2 regions of the Microbispora sp. NPDC046933 genome follow, and region 1 is predicted to be linked to the other one. Evidence: riboswitches for the same ligand, from Rfam matches in the RefSeq annotation. Region 1 holds a riboswitch; the other holds the start of a gene.

Region 1 (7,579 bases):
GGGCTCAGGCTTCCAAGGAATGCGAACGGCAGCTCGGCCGAGAGTAGGCGGGAGGGGGTCAGCGGGTGTATTCCAGCTCCGAGGAATGCAAGCGCAAGCACCCCACCAAGAACCAGAGAAGAAATACTGTGGACGCGGTGCACCCGACCCAGAGTTACCCGATAGAACATTATTGACAAGTAGAGGAACGCGGCGGACGCGATGAATGGAAATATTTCTGCGACAACCTTCAAGGCACGGACGCTCTCAGGCGCCAGGTCGAAGACCGCGTTAACCAGCCTGAATGACATCACCAGCACGCCAGACAGATAGAACGACATGCGCAGGCGGCCGATGTCGGATCCCACAGAGATGGGCGTATCGTCCGCAGTCGTGCGAGGATCACCGCGAAGAATCAGCCAGAGCAGCCACGCCTGAAGGATCCCGGCGACTATGTCAGGAATCATCAATGGCCAGGCGGATTGCATCTCGTTGGTGAGATCGACCCAGCCGATCGGCAGCATGTGGGCGACCTCACTGAGCGGGGACGTCGCCACTCGCAGCAACTCGCCGGAGGAATCCCTGTCAAGATGAGCCGCTCTGACGACTCCTATTGCCATGAGCAACAGATAGGCGGCCACGACGATCGCGGCGATGGTCCCGAAGCGATAAGCGGCGATTCTTCTCATCCTAGGTCCTCGCTCATTTCTTCTCCAACTCGTCCCAGAGAACGGGAATCGGCAACCCGGAATCCGCTTGAGTTCTGCCGCAGAATCTGCCGGGTCCAGCTGTACCTATAACCGCTCCGGCTTCCTCGCCGGAGAAGGTGTACGGCTCGGCCCAGCTCGCACCGTCCTCCCGCGCCCACTCCGTGATGAGCTGATCGCCGCACACCGTGTGCGCCGGTGGTGCGGCGAAACTCGTTACCTTCTTCTTGCTCTTGCTGTGGATGAGCCGTCGGCGTCGACGCCGATCACGGGGGTCGACTGGAGGTGTCGGCCGGCGGGCTTGTGGAGGCGGACTCCCATGGGGGATGCCGGCCACGGGTGTCGCTGGCTCGTTGAGCGCCTCCCAGCCGTTCGTGGCGGTCCCTGGTGTCGACCGCATGGTCCAGGCCATGTTCGGTCTGTTCGGCGTAGTTGTCCACGCGCGTGGCACTACTGCTGTCGGCGCTGGTCGCGACCACGCCCCCGTGCGGGTTCGTGAGCTGCGACGTGCGGGTGCCGCCGCTGGTCCGCGTCGCCTCCCACCCCGTGAACGCGCGTTCCGGGTCCAGGTGCCCTTGGCCTCAGCGATCCAGGCCGGCGAGTCACCTCATTGACACAGTGGTCGGTTCGGGTGCCGGCCGAGGACGCGGTCTGGCGGACGTGGCCGAGGCCTCCCGCGGTGTCGCAGCGCACCGCCACAGAGAACCCGTTCGACGTACGGACGGCCGCTCGGGCGGCATCATGAGAACGTCGGCGTGGTGGCCCGGCGGGCATCGACGCACGCCGTCCCGAGATCGGGCGGCTCTCGAAAGCCGGGTGCGCAACCGTTCCGATTCGAGCCGCCACGGTTCACCCGGTGGCGACGCGGCCGATGCGACCGCTCGTGGTCCGATCGCGCGGGTGGCGAACAGCCGGGCTCGCCGAACGGAGACAGCGAGAACAGGGATTCCCTCATGTGACACGCGCCACAGCGGGCGGCAATGCAACCGATTTCACTTCGGCGCACCTGCGCCTCCACTCTCGTGATTGGCAATTCAGGAACGGCGCCCGCACACATAGAAACGACACATTTTTGACTCAAGCCGTCGGAGAGAGATATGGTCAAATGGCGATCAAAGCCGTTTCGTCGGCGCGTTCACGCTGCTTTCATGCGAGGGGGACCGTGTTATACGCCGTGCTTGGACCGTTCCTGGCCATGAAACCCTCGGGGGACGTGATCGCCGGGCTCGCCCCGAGACACCGGCAGCTCCTGGCACTTTTCCTGCTCAATCCGAATATAGCGGTCCATCGGGATCGGCTCATCGATCTGTTGTGGAATGGCCGTCCCACCAAATCGGCGCCGCGGAATCTTACCACCTACATCGCACAGGTGCGGCGGCGGCTCTCGCCACGCGACCCCGCCCTTTCCCCGCTGCACACGGTGGAGGGCGGGTACCTTCTTTCCGTCCCACCCGGATCCGTGGATGCTGCAATATTCAACCATTTCTCGACACAGGGCAGAATCGCTCGGGACAATGGCGATTACCACAATGCGGCGAGGATGTTCGAGAACGCGCTGAGCCTGTGGCGGGGCGACGCCCTGCCCGGCATGAGGCACGTGGGCGAGCTCTCCGCGTGGGGCGAGCGGCTCGACGAGGACCGGCTCGCGGTGACCGAGGACCTCTTCGACGTACGGCTGGCGCTCGGGCACCATCACGAGATCGTCGGCGGCCTGGCCCAGTGGGCGAGACGGCACCCGCTGCGCGAACGGCCGCACAGGCAGCTCATGCTGGCGCTGCACCGGTCGGGCCGCACCCACGACGCCTCGGCGTCCTACCAGCGACTGCGCCGGACCCTGGTCGACCGCCTCGGCACCGAGCCGTCCCCCGCCACCCAGGCCCTCCACCAGCGGATCCTCACCGGCGACGACCCTCCGTCCGCCCTGATGCGTCTCTGTTCGGCCGCACAGCGCACAGAACGTACCTGACGTAGTGGCTCGGCTACCTTGATCGGAGAGAATCGGAGCGATCCTGCCGGTTACGGGGATGGCGGCGAACCACTAGGCTTGCGGCACACCGGTGATCCCGCGCGGGAGAGCGTCCTGGCATCCGGTCAGGGCCCCTGAAGGAGCAAGCCCTCCCCGCGAACCTCTCAAGGCAAAGGACCGTGCGGGCCAGGTGACCTCTGGAAAGAAGGCCGGAAGGCCTCGCCGAAGGTGAAAGTCCGGCAAATATCGGACGAAGCTCTCAGGCGCCGATGACAGAGGGGGAGGATGCCCGATAGTTGAACGCAGCATCCGTCCTTCCCGAGGTGCGCATGTCCCGATCCACCCCGCTCCACGGGGTCCACGAACGCCTGGGCGCGACCCTGACCGACTTCGCGGGATGGCAGATGCCCCTGCGCTACGGCAGCGAGTCGGCCGAGCACAACGCGGTGCGCACGGCCGCGGGGCTCTTCGACCTGTCCCACATGGGGGAGATCTTCGTCACCGGCCCGCAGGCGGGCGAGGCGCTCGACCACGCCCTCGTGGGGCACCTCAGCGTCCTCGCTCCCGGCCGCGCCCGCTACACCATGATCGTGGACGAGGACGGCGGCATCCTCGACGACCTCATCGTCTACCGGCTCGGCGAGGACGAGTTCATGGTCGTCGCCAACGCCTCCAACTACGCCGCCGTCGCCGGTGAGCTGGCCGCGCGCTCCGGGGCGTACGACGCGCGGATCGAGGACAGGTCCGACGAGTACGCGCTGGTCGCGGTGCAGGGGCCGCGCAGCGCCGAGATCCTGGCCGCGCTGACCGACGCCGATCTCGGCGAGCTCAAGTACTACGCCATCGTCCGCGCCACGGTCGCGGGCGCGGACGCCCTGATCGCCAGGACCGGCTACACGGGCGAGGACGGCTTCGAGCTGTTCGTCGCGAACGCCGACGCCGAGCCGCTGTGGAGCGCGCTCACCGAGGCGGGCGCCGGCCTCGGCCTCGTCCCCGCCGGGCTGTCCGCCCGCGACACGCTGCGCCTCGAGGCCGGGATGCCGTTGTACGGCAACGAGCTGAGCACCGGGACCACGCCGTTCGACCCGGGTCTCGGCCGGGTCGTCCGCTTCGACAAGCCCGGCGACTTCGTGGGCAGGGCCGCCCTCGAACGGGCCGCGGAGAACGGCACCACCCGGTGCCTGGTCGGGCTGGTGGCGCGCGGCCGCCGGGTGCCCCGGCACGGCTACCCGGTCACCCGGGAGGGCGCCGTCGTCGGCGAGGTGACCAGCGGAGCCCCGTCGCAGTCCCTCGGCCGCCCGATCGCCATGGCGTACGTGGACGAGGACGCCCTGGAGAAGGGTGGCCTGGCCGTGGACATCCGGGGCAGCCAAGAACCGGTCGACGTCGTCGATCTGCCTTTCTACAGGAGGAGCAAGTGAGCACCATTCCCGACGACCTGAGCTACACCAAGGAACACGAGTGGGTGGCCGGGATCGAGGACGGCCTCACCGTGACGGTGGGCATCACCGCGTACGCGGCCGAGCAGCTCGGCGACGTGGTCTACGTGGAGGTGCACAAGGAGGTCGGCGAGACGGTCGCGGCCGGCGACGCGGTCGGCGAGGTGGAGTCCACCAAGTCCGTGAGCGACATCTTCGCCCCGGTCGGCGGCGAGGTCGTCGAGATCAACGCCGCCGTCGTGGACAACCCCTCGCTGGTCAACTCCGACCCGTACGGCGAGGGCTGGCTGTTCCGCGTGCGGGTGGAGGAGGAGCCGGAGGACCTGCTGTCCGCCGCGGAGTACACCGCGCTCACCTCCGGCGAGTCCTGACAGGCGGCTGAGAGGCGACGGTCAATGGCGATCAGCGTCTTCGACCTGTTCAAGGTGGGGATCGGGCCGTCCAGCTCGCACACGGGCGGCCCGATGGCGGCGGCGCACAAGTTCGTCCGCGGGCTGCACCAGGACGGGCTGCTGGAGAAGGTCACCCGGGTCGAGGCCATCCTGTACGGCTCGCTCGGGCTGACCGGCAAGGGCCACGGCAGCGACAAGGCGGTCCTGCTGGGCCTGTCCGGCGACAAGCCCGAACTGGTCGACGTCGACACCGTCGACGAACGGCTGGCGGCGATGCGGGCGAGCGGCACGGTCACGTTGTACGGCGTGCGCGAGATCCCGTTCGTGGTCGGCGAGCACCTCGTCTTCGAGCGCAAGCTGTCGCTCCCCCACCACCCGAACGGCATGCGGTTCACCGCGTACGCCGACGACGCGGTGCTGCGCGAGAAGGTGTACTACTCGGTCGGCGGCGGCTTCGTGGTGGACGAGAACGCCACCGGCGCCGACCGGATCAAGCCCGACGACACGGTGCTGCCGTACGCCTTCACGACCGCGCACGAACTGCTCGCGCACTGCGCCGAGACCGGCCTGTCGATCTCCGGCCTGATGATGGAGAACGAGAAGGCCTTCGGCCGTACGGAGGAGGAGATCCGGGCCCGCCTGCTGCACCTGTGGGCGGTCATGGCCGAATGCGTGCGGCGCGGCACCGGCCGCGAGGGCGTCCTCCCGGGCGGCCTCAAGGTGCGCCGCCGGGCCCACCAGCTGTACCGGCGGCTGCAGGGCGAGGCCGACGGGACCGACCCGCTGCGGGCGATGGACTGGGTCACGCTGTTCGCGCTGGCCGTCAACGAGGAGAACGCCGCGGGCGGCCGGATCGTCACCGCGCCGACCAACGGCGCCGCCGGCATCGTCCCGGCCGTCCTGTCCTACTACATGCGCTTCCTTCCGGGCGCCGACGAGGACGGCGTCGTCCGCTTCCTGCTCACCGCGGGCGCGATCGGCGTGCTGTTCAAGGAGAACGCCTCCATCTCCGGGGCGGAGGTGGGCTGCCAGGGCGAGGTGGGCTCGGCCTGCTCGATGGCCGCGGCGGGCCTCACCGAGGCGCTCGGCGGGACGCCGGAGCAGGTCGAGAACGCCGCGGAGATCGGCATCGAGCACAACCTCGGCCTGACCTGCGACCCGATCGGCGGGCTCGTCCAGATCCCGTGCATCGAGCGCAACGCCGTCGCCTCGATCAAGGCGATCACCGCCGCCCGCATCGCGCTGCGCGGCGACGGCCGCCACTTCGTGTCGCTGGACAAGGCCATCAAGACGATGCGCGACACCGGCAGGGACATGCTCGACAAATACAAGGAGACCTCGCGCGGCGGCCTCGCCGTCAACGTCATCGAATGCTGACCGCCGGCCCGGTCCGCGGGGAGCGGAGCCGGCGGGAGCGAGGACCGGAGCTTGCCGCGGGCGCGGCGACGTCCCGGATCAGCGTTCGCGAGGAGTGACGTCTCCCGATGTGACGGACATGCCGGTCACCAATATCGTGGTGCCCTTCCGGTCGAACCAGGCCGGAGCATGCCCGGCTGACGAACCGGACCGGCAAGGCGGCATCGAGCCGGTCGCGGCCGCGAGGAGGAGGGCCGTCACGTGAGGTGGCGCGAGGCGCTGCGCCCGCATCGGGCGTTCCTGATCGTGCTGACGGCGGGCGTCGCGCTGCGCGCGCTCGCCGTGCTGGGCTACCGGCCCGCGCTGTGGTTCTGGGCCGACTCCTTCGCCTACCTCAGCTCGGCACTCGACCTGCGCCCGCTGCCCTCGCGGCCGTCCGGCTACTCCCTGTTCCTGGCCGCGCTGAGCCCGTTGCACAGCATCACCGCCGTCGTGATCGTCCAGCACCTGCTCGGTCTCGGCATGGCCGTCTGCGTGTACGCGCTGCTGCGCCGCCGTACGCGGCTGCCGGGCTGGGGGGCCGCGCTGGCGGCGGCGCCGGTGCTGCTCGACGTCCACCAGATCCAGCTCGAACACCTCGTCATGGCCGACCTGCTGTTCACCGCCCTGGTCGTGGCCGCCGTGACGGTCCTGCTGTGGCGCCCCAGGCCGGGCGCGTGGTCCGTCGTCGTGGCGCTGCTGCTGCTCGGACTGGCGACGATCACCCGCACCCTCGGGCTGCCCCTGATCGCGCTGGCGCTGCTGCCGGTGCTGTTCGCCAGACGCTGGAGGGCCGCACTCGCCGGGCTCGCCGCCGCGTCCGCCGTGCTCGGCGGGTACGCCGTCTGGTTCCACGACGCCCACGGTTCGTACGGGATGGGCGGCAGCAGCACGTGGCTGTGGTCGCGCACGATGACCTTCGCCGACTGCTCGGTCATGAAGCCGCCGAAGGAGCTGGCGGTGCTGTGCCCGTCGGAGCCCCGGCTCGCCGCGCCCGCCTACATCTGGGACGCCGACTCGCCCATCCAGCGGGTGAAGAAGGACAAGGATCGGCTGGCGAGCGAGTTCGCCTCGCTGGCCATCCGGAGCCAGCCACTCGACTTCCTGGCGACCGGTCTGCACGACGCCATGTGGGCGTTCGAGTGGGACAGGAAGGTCTACCCCTCCCCCGGGCCGCAGAGCGCGTACGTGTTCCCCGCCTCGGTGAAGCCGTTCACCTCGAAGGTGGCCTCCGGCGGCCGTACGGCGAGCGAGCTGACCACCGCCTATCAGCGCGGCTCCGGGGACACGAAGGTGGTCGAGCCGTTCGCGGGGTTGCTGCGCGCCTACCAGGAGCAGGGCTTCCTGCGCGGGCCGCTGCTGGCGGCGGTCCTGCTGGCCGGGCTCGCCGGGCTCGTGGCGCGGCGGTGGACGGCGCTGCTGCCCTGGGCCGCGGCGGCGGTCCTGCTCCTGCTGCCGCCCCTGATCGCCGCATTCGACCACCGCTACGTGGTGCCCGTCGTGCCGCTCGCCTGCCTGGCCGCCGGGCTCGCCCTCGGCACGGGCGCGACCCGCGCGCCGTGGCGCGCGGAGGGGCACTCAGGGGGGCGCTCAGGGGACCGGTCAGCGGCGGCGGACGTGCAGACGGACAACCGCAAGCGCGTCGTCGCGACCGACCGCGCGGCGAACGCGTGAGATCGCCGACTCGTCCAGCCGCCTGAT
Region 2 (7,579 bases), on a different contig from region 1:
CAACGAGGTGGCGGCCCAGCTACGTCACCAGCCGCCCGGTCCCCCGGTCAAGCAGAAGGACAGCGCCGTGGGCGTGGCCATGGGGTCACTTGCCCTGGGCATCCCGCTGACCGGGATCGCGGTGGCGAACGCGGGGCTGGCGGGCCTGCTCCTGTCCTGGGGCGGGATCATCGCGGTCAACTTCGCCTACGCCATCAGCCGCCGCTCCCAGCGCTGACCCCGCCCGGCCGTTCAGCCCTCGACGCCCTCCATGGCGGGGCGTACGTCCCGCCCGAGGCGCAGCCGCACCTGGTCGGCGAGCGCCTCGTCGGGATGGTCGAGGCCGTAGCGCCACACGGTCTCCGCGTCGGCGTCGCGGCCCCGCAGCGGCAGCGTACGGGCCAGCAGCTCGATCGCGAGGGCCCCGGTGCCAGAGTCGGCTCCCTCCTGGCGGCTGTCCTCCACGGCCCCGGCGAACTGCGCGCACGCCATCTCCAGGTGCGCCATGCCGAGCAGCACCCGCAGACGCGCCGGGTCGGCCACAGCGCTGATCGACAGCGCCTCCAGCAGGACGTCGGCGGCCCGCTCGGGCTCGCCGTCCTCCAGCAGCCGCTCGGCCATGCGCTCGACCACGACGGACAGGCCCTCGCCGGCCTCGCCGCGGTCCGGCGCGTTCTCGTCCGCGGCGAGTTCCGCGAAGATCGCGGCCGCACCGTCGAGGTCGCCGCTTTCGGCGAGCCGGCGCGCGTGGTCGAGCCGGTCGGACCGCCGCCCGGAATCGATGGCCGTCATACAGGGGCCTCGCATGGTCGCAGGTGATGAGAAACGATCACCGCGATCTTAACGAGACCGGCCGCCGGGCGGGGCCGACATGCTCAACCGATCAGTCCTCGTACGCCTCAGTCCTCATATGCCTCGAGGGGCGGGCAGGAGCAGACGAGGTTGCGGTCGCCGTACGCCTGGTCGATGCGGCGCACCGGCGACCAGTACTTGTCGTCCCGCAGGCCGGGCACCGGGTAGGCGGCCACCGCCCGCGAGTACGGGTGGCTCCACTCATCCGCGGTCAGGCACTCGGCCGTGTGCGGGGCGTTGCGCAGCGGGTTGTCGGTCTTGTCGTACTCGCCCGACGCGACCTTGGCGATCTCCTCGCGGATGGCGATCATCGCGTCCGCGAAGCGGTCGAGCTCGGCCAGGTCCTCGCTCTCGGTGGGCTCGATCATGAGCGTCCCGGCGACGGGGAACGACATCGTGGGCGCGTGGAAGCCGTAGTCGATCAGCCGCTTGGCCACGTCGTCCACCGTGACGCCGGTCTCCTTGGTGATCTGGCGCAGATCGACGATGCACTCGTGCGCGACCAGGCCGTCCCGCCCGGTGTACAGCACCGGGTAGTGCGGCGCCAGGCGCCGGGCCAGGTAGTTTGCCGACAGGATCGCCTGCTCTGTGGCCTGCCGCAGCCCGTCGGCGCCCATCATCCTGACGTACGCCCAGGAGATCGGCAGGATGCCCGCCGAGCCGTACGGCGCCGCCGACACGTGCTCCGGCAGGTGCTCGGCGAGGTGGGCCTTGACCGCCACCGGGCCGACGCCGGGGCCGCCGCCGCCGTGCGGGATGCAGAAGGTCTTGTGCAGGTTCAGGTGGGAGACGTCCGCGCCGAACTCGCCCAGCTTGGCCAGGCCCACCAGCGCGTTGAGGTTGGCCCCGTCGACGTAGACCTGCCCGCCGGCCTCGTGGACCCGCTCGCAGATCTCGACGATCGTCTCCTCGTACACGCCGTGGGTGGACGGGTAGGTCACCATGATCGCGGCGAGCGCGTCGCGGTGCTTGTCGATCTTGGCGGCGAGGTCGGCCAGGTCCACGTTGCCGTCGGCGTCGCAGGCCACCACGACCACCCGCATGCCCGCCATGACGGCGCTGGCGGCGTTGGTGCCGTGCGCAGAGGACGGGATGAGGCACACGTCGCGCCCGTCCTCGCCCCTGGAGCGGTGGTAGGACCTGATCGCCAGCAGCCCGGCGAACTCGCCCTGGGAGCCGGCGTTCGGCTGGATCGACACCCGATCGTAGCCGGTGACCTCGGCCAGCCAGCCCTCCAGCGTCGCGATCAGCTCGGCGTACCCCTCGGCCTGCTCCGCCGGCGCGAACGGGTGGATCGAGGCGAACTCCGGCCAGGTGACCGGCTCCATCTCGGTCGTCGCGTTGAGCTTCATCGTGCAGGAGCCGAGCGGGATCATCGAGCGGTCGAGCGCGATGTCCTTGTCCTGCAGGCGCCGCAGGTAGCGCAGCATGGCCGTCTCGGACCGGTGGGAGTGGAACACCGGGTGGGTGAGGAAGCCGGAGGTCCGCTGCAGGTCGGCCGGGAGAGCGTCGGAGGTCACCCGGTCGAGGTCCTCGACCACGGGTTCGGACGCGCCGAACGCCGCCCAGACCGCCCGCAGGTGGTCCGTGGTGGTCTTCTCATCGCAGGCGACGCCGACGTGGTCGTCGTCGGCCAGGCGCAGGTTCACGCCCCGTTCCGCGGCGGCGGCCACGACCTGGGCGGCCCGCCCGGGCACGCGGGCGAGCACGGTGTCGAAGAACTCGTCGTGGACGACCTCCACGCCGCCGTCGCGCAGCCCGGCGGCCAGGACCGCCGCATGGCGGTGCGCCCGCTGGGCGATCCTCCTGAGGCCCTCCGGGCCGTGGTAGACGGCGTACATCGACGCCATGACGGCGAGCAGGACCTGCGCGGTGCAGATGTTGCTGGTGGCCTTCTCCCGGCGGATGTGCTGCTCGCGGGTCTGCAGGGCCAGCCGGTAGGCCGTGCGGCCGTCGGCGTCCACCGAGACCCCGACCAGGCGGCCCGGCATCTGCCGCTGCAGGCCCTCGCGGACGGCCATGTACGCCGCGTGGGGGCCGCCATAGCCCAGCGGGACCCCAAAGCGCTGGGAGGAACCGACGGCGATGTCGGCGCCCTGCTCCCCGGGGGACTCCAGCAGGGTCAGCGCCAGCAGGTCGGCCGCGGCCACCAGCAGCGCCCCCTGGGCGTGCGCCCGCTCGGCGACCGCGCGGAAGGACGCCACCCGGCCGCTCGCGCCCGGATACTGGACGAGGACCCCGAAGCACTCGGGCAGCTCACCGGCGAGGTCCGACTCCACCAGCGTGATGCCGAGCGGCTCGGCGCGGGTCGCCAGCACGGCCTTGGTCTGCGGCAGCGCGTCGGCGTCCACCACGAACACGTCGGTCTTCACCTTGCTCGCCCGGCGGGCCAGCGTCATCGCCTCGGCCGCGGCCGTCCCCTCGTCGAGCAGGGACGCCCCGGCGACGTCGAGGCCGGTGAGGTCCGACACGACCGTCTGGAAGTTCAGCAGCGCCTCCAGCCGCCCCTGCGAGATCTCCGGCTGGTACGGCGTGTACGCGGTGTACCAGCCCGGGTTCTCCAGCACGTTGCGGAGGACGACGCCCGGGGTGATCGTGTCGTGGTAGCCGAGGCCGATCATCGGGGTCAGCACCCGGTTGCGGCCGGCGAGGGCACGCAGCTCGGCCAGGGCCTCGGCCTCCCCCACCGCCTCGGGCAGGTTCAGCGGGCCGCGCGTGCGGATCGCCTCGGGCACGGCCACGGCGACCAGGTCGGCCACCGACTCGTAGCCGACGGCCTCCAGCATTCGGGCGCGGCCGGCCTCCGAGGGGCCGATATGACGGGTCGCGAAGGGCGGAGCGGAAAGGTCGCGAAGCGTGGACCGATCGGTCATGACAGGGGCCTCCTGGGCGGGTCGAGACCTGCGGCGACCGCCCGGCGCCCACACGGCGCGGCCGGTCGTGAAGCGGTCTCCCCCTCTGTCATCGGACCTGAGAGCTTCACCGGGCCGTCGAGCCCGGCTTTCCCCTTCGGTGAGGCACCGCCTGGCCGGCGGGCCTGCTTTTCAGAGTCGCCTCGTCCGTGCGGTACGGATGCCTGAGAGATTCCGGGGAGGTTTGCTCCTTCGGCGCCCCTGATATCCAGGGGTCTCTCCCGCACGAGGTCGTCGGCCGTGCCTACTCTACCCGCTACCCGGATCGGCCCGACTCGCACCTTGCGCGAGATCGGCGCCGAGACCGGCCTGGCGGGCGCGGACGATGGCCTCGGCCCGGTCGGGCACCGCCAGCCTGGCGAAGATCGCCGTGGTCACCGGCCTCCCCCACCACCACGATGTCGGGCAGCGACGCGACCAGGGCGCGCAGGCCCTCCCGCGTCAGCGGGTGGTCGTGGACGACCACGATCCTGATCTGTTCCCCGCGGTCATGACCGCTCCAGTGGTAACCGGGCGTGGACTCGACCTCCCCGGTCGGTGGGCCCCGCGGTGAGCGTACCGCCCAGTTCGGCGGCCCGCTCGTGCATGGATCGCAGGCCCACGCCGTGCGGCCAGGCGCCGGCGCCCCCGGAGCCGTTGTCGCTCACCTCCCCCGCCACCTCCACCGCGGCGGGCAGCGGCGGCAGGTCGTCCGGGGCGTCGACCGTGACCACGCACCCGGCGTGCTCGCGGCGCCAGGACTGCTGGGCACGCCGGCGCAGCGCGCCGACGAGCCCGAGCTCGTCGAGGTCGGGCGGGCGCAGGTCGTAGACGAGGCGGCGGATGTCGGCGATCGCGGTGGTCACGTCGGCGCGCAGGTCGAGCAGGAGCCGCCCGCTCCGCTCCGGGTCGGTGCGGCGCAGGTTGTGGGCGGCGTCGGCCTTGAGGGTCACCGCGGTGAGCACCGTGCCGAGGCCGTCGTGCAGGTCGCGGCGCAGCCGCCGGCGTTCCTCCTCCCGCGCGGCCACGATGCGCTTGCGGGACTCGCCCACTTGCTCCGACAGACGCACCGCCTGCAGGGCCAGGCCGACCGGGGCGCCAGCAGCCCCAGGGCGCGCCGGTCGGCGCCGGACAGCCGGCTCTCCCCGGCCCGCAGCCCGACGAGCAGGTCGGCGGGCGGCCCCTCGGCCACCTCCAGCGACACGATGTGCCGCAGCTGAGGCGGCCGGCCGTAGGTCGCGACCAGCCGCCCGTCGGAGCTGACCGCGGCGTACGGCAGCCGCAGCGCCTCGCACACGGCGCGCAGCACCCCGTCCAGGCCGGCGCCGAGCCGTAGACCGACGCGGGCGGCCGCCGCCGCGGGGTCGCGGCGCTGCCCGTACATGACCCGGTCCACCACGGACTGGACGGCGGAACGGGCCGGCGCGAAGGCGAGCGCGATCACCGCGGTCGCGATCAGCGGGGTGGCCGACAGCCGGTCCTGCGCCAGCGCGGACAGCGCCGCGACGATGCCCAGGTACACCATGACGACGCCGAGCGTGAGCACCGCGTACACCAGCGACCGGTTGACGATCAGCTCGATGTCGTACAGCCGGTGCCGCAGGATCGCCACCGTGACGGCGGCCGGGATGAGCGGCAGGGTCAGCAGGAACAGCACCGGCCCGTCGGTCGTGACGATCCGCTGGACGTTGAGGGCCACGAAGAGTCCCACCGCCCACAACAGCCACATCAGCTGCAGCCGCGGCGCCCCGCGGGACCGGCGGGTGCGCAGGCCGAGCGCGCCGAGGGAGGCCAGCAGCACCAGCGCGTCGGCGACGACGAACACCGGTGTCAGCCGCAGGGCGGCCTCGCCTGCCGCAGCGGGCAGGATCGGGGCGCCCGAGGCCGAGCCCCCCTCGGCGATCCCAGCCGCCACGGGCAGGGTCAGGACCGGCGTGAGCGGCAGGACGGCGAGGGTCGCGAGGGCCAGCGGTCGCCAGCGCCGGGACAGCGGCCTGCCGTCCGGGAACAGCTGGATGATCAGCGGAAGGCAGACGGCGGGCGCCGGGATCCACACGGTGATGCCGAGCAGCTCGACCGCCCGCGCCCACCACTGCGGCAACCCCACCGCGCCGGAAAGCAGGCCCAGGCAGGCCACGCTCAGCGTGTAGCAGGCGCCGTACACCACGAAAAGGAGCCCGATACGGTGCCCGGACCGGTACGCCAGCACCAGCGCGCCGAACGCGGTGAAGGTCAGCGCCTGGGCGCTGTTCGTCAGCAGGTAGGAGCCCTCGGCCGCGTCGGCGAAGGTGAGCCCTCCGAGGAACCACGACACCCACGCCGCCGCGACGACGACCACCGTGAGGGTGAGCGCCGCGACCGGGCCGGCCCGCCTGACTGCCATGGACTCATCATCGGGTCCCGCCGCTCCCATCGGCCATAGGAGCGCGTTCCCGGGGCCGGCGGGAGCGGCCGGGACCGAACCGGGAGACCGCGCCCACGACGGCGGGAGCGTGCGGCCTTCACCATCGGACCCGACCGGACGACCATCAGATCTTTCGAGAGGACCGTCATGCAGCCGGACACCGACACCCGTGCTACCACCCACAAGCCGCTCCGGGACGTGCGTGGCTTCTGGCGGGTGCTGCTCGCCGTCGTCGCCCCACTCCCCATGCTCGGCATGGGCCTCAACCACCTGTTCAGTCCCGTGGACGGCGGCGAGTCGTTCGAGGCCACGGTCGCGGCGTACGCGGCCCACGAGCAGCTGGCAGGGACGATCCGCTGGTTCGCCCTGCCGTTCCTGGTCGGGCTGATCCCGGCCACCTTCGCCGTGGCCTGCGTGGCGCGGCGCGGCGCTCCCCGGCTCACCACGGCGGGCGCGCTCTTCGCGCTGCTCGGCGACCTGGCCGGATTCCCCCTGATCCGCGGCGGCGACGACCTCGCGTACCTCACGGTGACGCGCGACTTCGACGTGGCGACCATGGCGAGGCTCCAGAGCGCTCTGGAGGACGACCCCGTGCAACTGGCGGCGGGCCTGCTGTTCATCGTGGGCATCGTCGTCGGCCTGCTGCTGCTCGGCCTCGCGCTGTGGCGCAGCGGCGCGGCGCCGGCCTGGATGGGCATCGTCCTCGCGGCGGGCGGGTTCACGCACCCGTTCATGCCCGGACACGTCGCGTCGGGCATCGGGCTGCTGGTCGCGGCCGTGGGCTTCGCCGGCGCCTCCGTCGCCCTGCTGCGGATGCCCGACGACGAGTTCGACCTGCCTCCGGCGCGGCCCTCGGCGGGTGCCTGACCCGCTTTCTCACCCGCCCCGGCCTCCGCTCACCCGCGGCCCGCCCGGCTTCGAGCGGTCGCCGGGGCACCGGCCGCTCAGCCGGTCCTGCGGGCCTTCCTGCGGCGGGCCAGCTCGTCCGCCGGATGGTCCCCCTCCGCATCCGGAGCGGCCTCCGCACGCTCACCCGGAAGCTCCGCCAGCGATCCCTCGACCTCCCGCCAGACCCGCCCGAGCGCGATGCCGAACACGCCCTGACCGCCCTGCAGCAGGTCTATCACCTCGTCGGCGCTCGTGCACTCGTAGACGCTCACGCCGTCGCTCATCAAAGTGATCTGGGCCAGGTCGTTGACGCCGCGGTCGCGCAGGTGCCGTACGGCGGTGCGTATCTGCTGGAGGGAGACCCCCGTGTCCAGAAGACGTTTGACGACCTTCAGGACGAGGATGTCGCGGAAGCTGTACAGTCGCTGGGACCCGGATCCCTGGGCGGCCCTTATCGTCGGGAGCACCAGTTCGGTCCGGGCCCAGTAGTCGAGCTGCCGGTAGGTGATCCCGGCCGCCGCGCACGCCGTGGGCCCGCGGTATCCGATGCCCTGGGGCAGCGCCG

Evidence for each region. A riboswitch is a leader RNA that binds a small molecule or an ion and turns the genes downstream of it on or off. The one in region 1 is predicted to bind glycine.
Region 2: another riboswitch for glycine. It lies ahead of gcvP (aminomethyl-transferring glycine dehydrogenase); the one in region 1 lies ahead of gcvT (glycine cleavage system aminomethyltransferase GcvT).

The regions. Positions count from the first base shown of each region.
Region 1 is NZ_JBEYWW010000012.1:226,881-234,459, reverse strand. Features, by position in the region: gene ABZ857_RS18705 (hypothetical protein) at 1-668, opposite strand, end outside; gene ABZ857_RS18700 (AfsR/SARP family transcriptional regulator) at 1,558-2,652, shown strand; glycine riboswitch at 2,745-2,842, shown strand; gene gcvT (glycine cleavage system aminomethyltransferase GcvT) at 2,982-4,073, shown strand; gene gcvH (glycine cleavage system protein GcvH) at 4,070-4,462, shown strand; gene ABZ857_RS18685 (L-serine ammonia-lyase) at 4,487-5,860, shown strand; gene ABZ857_RS18680 (hypothetical protein) at 6,101-7,552, shown strand; gene ABZ857_RS18675 (hypothetical protein) at 7,481-7,579, opposite strand, start outside.
Region 2 is NZ_JBEYWW010000011.1:233,137-240,715, reverse strand. Features, by position in the region: gene ABZ857_RS17485 (hypothetical protein) at 1-217, shown strand, start outside; gene ABZ857_RS17480 (hypothetical protein) at 232-771, opposite strand; gene gcvP (aminomethyl-transferring glycine dehydrogenase) at 879-3,704, opposite strand; glycine riboswitch at 3,886-3,977, opposite strand; gene ABZ857_RS17470 (hypothetical protein) at 3,993-4,121, opposite strand; gene ABZ857_RS17465 (histidine kinase) at 4,232-4,750, opposite strand; gene ABZ857_RS17460 (hypothetical protein) at 4,672-6,105, opposite strand; gene ABZ857_RS17455 (hypothetical protein) at 6,274-6,993, shown strand; gene ABZ857_RS17450 (MerR family transcriptional regulator) at 7,071-7,579, opposite strand, start outside.